Regions from separate parts of the Pantoea sp. y20 genome, predicted to be linked through region 2. Evidence: predicted binding sites of a transcription regulator. Region 2 holds the regulator's gene; the other holds the start of a gene.

Region 1 (3,416 bases), 840 kb from region 2:
CGCCTTTCAGCGGCTCGCCCCACAGCGCAAACACATCGGCATGGCGTGCTGCAACATCAATCGCCTCCTGCGACGATCCGCCAAAATAGATGGGCAGTTTATTCTGCAGCGGTTTGATGGCTGAGAACGCCTGCTCGGCCTGATAAAACCGGCCTTGATGATCGTACGGCTGCGCGGATTCGAGACTCTGCTTCAATACGGTGAGGAACTCATCGCTACGCGCATAGCGCTCGGCTTTATTGAGGAAGTCACCGTCGCGGCGCTGCTCGGCATCGCTGCCGCCGCTGATGATGTGCACCGCTAAGCGACCGTCGGTGAGGTGATCAAGCGAAGCCAGTTTGCGCGCCGCTAGCGTCGGCGAGACAAAGCCGGGACGATGCGCCAGCAAAAATTTCAGCGTCGAGGTGTGCGCCGCCGCGTGCGCGGTGACCAGAAAACCATCCGGCTGATCCGACCAATAGCCCACCAGAATACGATCAAAACCGGCGTCTTCATGCGCCCGCGCAAAACGCGCAATGTACTCTTTATCGAACAGCGGGCCGCTAGCCGGAATGATTTCGGAAGCGAGGCGGTGGCCTATCATGCCTAGGAATTGAATGCTCATGCGGTTCTCCTGAAGTGACGTCATGGAGAAAAACTACGGGCGCAGGCGGTGTGAACGGAAATTCAATATTGTGCAAAGGTTTTGCGTTTAACAGTGAAGCGGGTGATAGCGGGGGAAAAGCGGAAGCGACGCGGATTAGAACTGATGGAAATAATTAAGAACAGAAGGGCGAGCCGCAGCTCGCCCCGTATATCAGAAGGCCAACACCAGACCAGCGATAGCGGCTGACAGCACGCTCACCAGCGTTGAACCGTACAGCAGTTTCAGGCCGAAGCGTGAAACCACGTTACCTTGCTCTTCGTGCAGACCTTTAATCGCGCCCGCCACAATCCCGATAGAGGAGAAGTTAGCAAAGGAGACCAGGAACACCGAGAGAATACCTTCCGAGTGTGGCGACAGCTGACCGGCGATTTTCTGCAGATCCATCATTGCCACGAATTCGTTGGAAACCAGTTTGGTGGCCATGATGCTGCCCACCTGCAGCGCTTCGTGTGAAGGAACACCCATCACCCATGCAAATGGATAGAACACATAACCCAGCACGCCCTGGAAGCTGATGCCGAAAATCAGGTCGAACAGCGCGTTCAGACCGGTGATCAAGGCGATAAAACCAATCAGCATAGCGGCAACAATCATTGCAACTTTAAAACCGGCGAGGATGTATTCGCCCAGCATTTCGAAGAAGCTCTGGCCTTTATGCAGGTCCTGCAATTGCAGATCTTCTTCGCTATCCACGCGGTACGGGTTAATCAGCGACAGCACAATAAAGGTGCTGAACATGTTCAATACCAGCGCGGCCACCACATATTTTGGCTGCAGCATGGTCATGTAGGCGCCGACAATTGACATCGAAACCGTCGACATGGCAGTCGCTGCCATGGTGTACATACGGCGCTGTGACATTTTGCCAAGGATATCTTTGTAAGCGATGAAGTTTTCTGACTGTCCCAAAATCAGAGAGCTCACGGCGTTAAAGGATTCCAGTTTGCCCATACCGTTTACTTTGGACAGCACGGTACCAATGCCGCGAATCACCCACGGCAAGATGCGGAAATGCTGCAAAATACCGATTAACGCAGAGATGAAAATGATGGGGCAAAGCACGTTGAGGAAGAAGAAAGCGAGACCTTTTTCGCTCATATTGCCAAACACGAAGTTGGTGCCTTCGGCGGCATATTTGAGCAGATGATCAAAGAATCCTGCGAAGCCCTGCACAAAGCCGAGACCGATGGAGGAGTTCAGGAAGAACCAGGCCAGCAGAATTTCGATTACCAGAAGTTGAACGATATAACGAAGACGGATGCTTTTACGATCGTGGCTGACCAGCAAGGCCAGCACCGCTACCACCACTAGTGCTAAAAGAAAATGCAAAACATGGGACATGTCGGCTCCAAATTTGAGGAGGGTTGTATTTTGTTGCGTATTCTATGTAACGCGTTACTTAAAAACGAGATCAAAACCACATTATAAGTATTCGCTATCGCGTTTTTTCTCAGATAAGTCTGACCGCTCACAACCCTATTACAAATTCATCACAAGAAATATCCACAAAAACATTGTCTATAAAATAACCCAAGAGTAGAGTCTTTTGCGTTGCACTTGTTTTTAGCAAGAACTGACTTTACCGCAATATATAGCAATGGCTATACTTTATAGCACCATCTATTACTACAATAACTATAACCAAATTTCATCTGCCTTGAATGACCCTTAATCTGGACAGGTCAACAAGCATTAGGACAGGGTAAAACTATGCTAGAAAGCCGCACCGCCGAGCGCGCCGCTCGCGGAGCCAGAAAGATCAAACTCGCGCTGCTGGGCCCCGCCTTTATTGCGGCGATTGGCTACATCGATCCCGGCAACTTCGCGACCAACATTCAGGCCGGCGCCGCCTACGGCTACAAGCTGTTATGGGTGGTGGTGTGGGCCAACGTCATGGCGATGCTGATCCAGCTGATGTCCGCCAAGCTGGGCATTGCTACCGGCAAAAATCTTGCAGAACACATCCGCGATCGCTTCCCGCGCCCGGCGGTGTGGTTCTATTGGGTGCAGGCGGAAATCATCGCCATGGCCACCGATCTCGCTGAATTTATCGGCGCGGCGCTCGGCTTCAAGCTATTACTTGGCATTTCCCTGCTGCAGGGTGCGGTGTTAACCGGTATCGCGACCTACCTGATTCTGATGCTGCAAAGTCGCGGGCAGAAGCCGCTGGAACTGGTGATTGGCGGTCTGCTGCTGTTTGTAGCGGCGGCTTATATTGTGGAGCTGTTTTTCTCCCAGCCTAAAGTGAGTGAGCTGGTGGTTGGCATGGCGCTGCCATCGCTGCCAACATCGGATGCGGTATTCCTCGCTGCTGGTGTGTTAGGCGCCACCATTATGCCGCACGTGATTTATCTGCACTCGGCGCTGACGCAGCACGGCAATAAAGGCAGCAAGGCGCAACGTTACAGTTCAACCAAGCTGGATGTGGCTATCGCCATGACCATCGCTGGCTTTGTGAATCTGGCGATGATGGCCACCGCCGCCGCGGCGTTTCACTTTAGCGGTCACTCCAGCATCGTCGATCTCGATCAGGCATACCTAACGCTGCAACCGCTGTTGGGTGAAGCGGCAGCAATTGTGTTTGGTTTGAGTCTGGTGGCTGCCGGTCTCTCCTCAACCGTGGTTGGCACGCTGGCGGGACAAGTGGTGATGCAGGGCTTTATCCGTTTCCACATTCCGCTGTGGTTCCGCCGCACTATCACCATGTTGCCCTCTTTTATAGTAATTTGGGCGGGCTGGGATCCCACGCGCATTCTGGTAATGAGTCAGG
Region 2 (3,416 bases):
GGAGCAGACGTTTAAACATTACGGCCAAACCGGCCTTGGCGAATCGCGCAAATATCTGCATACCTACGATGAAGCCGTGCCGTGGAATCAGGTGCCGGGCACCTTTACGCCGTGGCAGCCGCTGCCGGAAAACACCGATGTGCTGTTCTATGAAGGCTTACACGGCGGCGTGGTCACGCAGCAGCAAAATGTGGCGGAGCATGTCGATCTGCTGGTTGGCGTGGTGCCGATTGTTAACCTTGAGTGGATTCAGAAGCTGGTGCGTGACACCAGCGAGCGCGGCCATTCACGCGAAGCGGTGATGGATTCGGTGGTGCGGTCAATGGAGGATTACATTAACTTCATCACGCCACAGTTCTCGCGCACCCACATTAACTTCCAGCGCGTGCCGACCGTTGATACCTCAAACCCGTTTGCCGCACGCGAAATTCCGTCGCTCGACGAAAGCTTCGTGGTGATTCATTTCCGTGGTCTGGAAGGCATCGCGTTCCCCTATCTGCTGGCGATGATTCAGGGATCGTTTATTTCGCACATCAATACGCTGGTGGTGCCGGGTGGCAAAATGGGATTGGCGATGGAGCTGATTATGCTGCCGCTGGTACAGCGACTGATTGAAGGGAAGCGGATTGAATAAGCGGAGTCATTCCGTAGCGGCGCAATTTATTGCGCAATAAATTGCGCCGCTACAATCCGAGTTATAACTCGATCACTTCATAGCTGTGGGTAATTTCCACGCCTTTACCCAGCATGATCGCTACCGAGCAATATTTTTCCGCTGACAGATCAACCGCACGCGAAACGGCCTTGTCGCTCAATGCTTTACCGCTAACGATAAAATGCAGGTTGATGTGGGTAAAAATGCGTGGCGCTTCTTCACGGCGTTCCGATGTGAGCTTCACTTCGCAATCGGCCACATCGCTGCGCCCTTTTTGCAGGATCGACACCACATCAATAGCGCTACAGCCGCCCGCGGCCATCAGCACCATCTCCATTGGACTTGGCGCTTTATCACCGGAATTACCATCCATCAATACCTGATGGCCGGATGAGGATTCTCCGAGAAAGGTAAGACCTTCCACCCATTTCACTCGTGCCTGCATGATTCTTTCTCCTGAAGCGGCGGTTTTGCCGCCAGAGTACGCTTTCACCTGACAAACAGCAATCCAGAGTAATCCCCCTTCTGCTGAAGCGAGACAACACAAGACAGCTCGCAAAAGCTGTGCTACAAACAGTGCTGAAAATATTTTCGTCATCACAGACGAAGGCCGGAAGAATCAAAAGCGTAGCTTAAGAGTCCACCCGGAATAATTTTTCCTTTACTGGAAACGCTCGACGATTAAACCGCCTGACAGGGAAAAAATGCCCCCTGTGTTTTGGGCACGATTACAACAGAGGATAATAGCGAATGGTTCTCGGCAAACCGCAAACAGACCCTACACTCGAATGGTTCCTGTCCCATTGCCATATTCACAAATATCCATCCAAAAGCACGCTCATCCATCAGGGTGAGAAAGCGGAAACGCTGTACTACATCGTAAAAGGTTCCGTAGCGGTACTGATTAAAGATGAAGAAGGCAAAGAGATGATTCTCTCCTACCTCAATCAGGGGGATTTCATCGGCGAACTCGGTCTTTTCGAAGAAGGCCAGGAACGCAGTGCTTGGGTGCGTGCGAAGTCTGCCTGCGAAGTGGCTGAAATTTCATACAAAAAATTCCGTCAGCTGATTCAGGTAAACCCGGATATTTTAATGCGACTTTCGTCGCAAATGGCGCGTCGTCTGCAAGTGACATCTGAGAAAGTGGGCAACCTTGCCTTCCTCGATGTCACCGGACGTATTGCGCAAACGCTGCTAAATCTGGCCAAACAGCCAGATGCGATGACTCACCCAGACGGGATGCAAATCAAAATCACCCGTCAGGAGATTGGTCAGATCGTGGGCTGCTCACGCGAAACCGTGGGTCGTATCCTGAAAATGCTGGAAGATCAGAACCTGATCTCCGCACACGGTAAAACCATCGTCGTTTACGGCACCCGCTAATTTCTTCTCACCCACGGCGTGATGGCAACATCGCGCCGTTTCTATTTGCGATGAGCTGATGTGGCGCCGAATCATCTATCATCCCGAAGTTAACTATGCGCTGCGGCAAACGCTGGTGCTGTGCCTGCCTGTGGCTCTCGGTTGGCTGTTTGGCGATCTGCAAAAAGGTCTGCTGTTCTCGTTAGTGCCGGCCTGCTGCAACATGGCGGGACTGGATACGCCGCACAAACGCTTCTTCAAACGCCTGATTGTGGGTGGTTCGCTGTTTGCCACCGGCAGTTTCCTGATGCAAATCCTCACCGCTTACCAGATTCCGCTGCCACTGATTTTGCTGGCGCTGCCGCTGCTGATTGGCGTAACCGGCGAAATCGGCCCGCTGCACGCGCGCCTGCTGCCCGCCACACTCATCGCCGCCATCTTTACGCTCAGCTTAGTGGGACGCATGCCGATGTGGGTGCCGCCGCTGCTCTACATTGGCGGCACGCTGTGGTACGGCTTGTTCAACTGGTTCTGGTTCTGGCTGTGGAAAGAGCAGCCGATGCGCGAATCGCTCAGCCTGCTGTTCCGCGAGCTGGCGGATTACTGCGATGCCAAATACACCTTACTGACGCAGCTGACCGATCCGGAGAAAGCGCTGCCGCCGCTGCTGGCGCGCCAGCAAAAGGCGGTCGATCTCATCACCACCTGCTATCAGCAAATGCATATGCTGTCGGCGAGCCGCGATAACAGCCACAAACGCCTGACGCGCGCTTTTCAGGTTGCGCTGGATTTACAGGAACACATCTCCGTGAGTTTGCATCAGCCCGAAGAGGTGCAGAAGCTGGTTGAGGAGAGCCACGCCGAAGCGGTGATTCGCTGGAACGCCAAAATTATTTCGGCGCGGCTGCGCGTGCTGGCGGATGCGATTCTCTACCATCAGCTGCCGGATCGTTTTCACATGGAGAAACAGCTCGGCGCTCTGGAGAAAATTGCACGCCAGCATCCGGATAATCCGGTCGGCAACTTCTGCCTGTATCACTTCAGTCGCATCGCCCGCGTATTGCGTACGCAGAAGCCGCTCTACACGCGTGACCTGATGGCCGATCGCCAGCGCCGTTTGCCGCTGTTGCCGGCGCTGCGCAGTTATCTGTCATTCAAATCCACCGCGTTACGCACCGCAGCCCGCTTCGCTGTGATGCTGATGTTTGGCAGCTCGCTGGCGCTGTTCTTTAACATCCCCAAACCTTACTGGATTCTGATGACCATCATGTTCGTCAGCCAGAACGGTTACAACGCCACGCGCGTGCGTATTCAGCACCGTGCGCTGGGCACTTTCGCCGGATTGCTGATCGCCGCCGCGTCGCTGCAGCTGGCGGTGCCGGAATCGATCACGCTGCTG

The links. The regulator CRP, encoded in region 2, controls carbon source genes, mostly activating them, when cyclic AMP is high. The targets are predictions, from matches to a motif close to ATGTGANNNNNNTCACAT.
Region 1: the regulator CRP is predicted to act here: its motif matches at 2,052-2,069, upstream of ACYAC5_RS13810 (NupC/NupG family nucleoside CNT transporter).

What each region holds. Positions count from the first base shown of each region.
Region 1 is NZ_CM142816.1:2,962,070-2,965,485, reverse strand. Features, by position in the region: gene ACYAC5_RS13815 (LLM class flavin-dependent oxidoreductase) at 1-604, opposite strand, end outside; gene ACYAC5_RS13810 (NupC/NupG family nucleoside CNT transporter) at 797-1,987, opposite strand; gene ACYAC5_RS13805 (Nramp family divalent metal transporter) at 2,357-3,416, shown strand, end outside.
Region 2 is NZ_CM142816.1:3,802,978-3,806,393, forward strand. Features, by position in the region: gene ACYAC5_RS17710 (phosphoribulokinase) at 1-634, shown strand, start outside; gene ACYAC5_RS17715 (OsmC family protein) at 696-1,100, opposite strand; gene crp (cAMP-activated global transcriptional regulator CRP) at 1,406-2,038, shown strand; gene ACYAC5_RS17725 (YccS/YhfK family putative transporter) at 2,097-3,416, shown strand, end outside.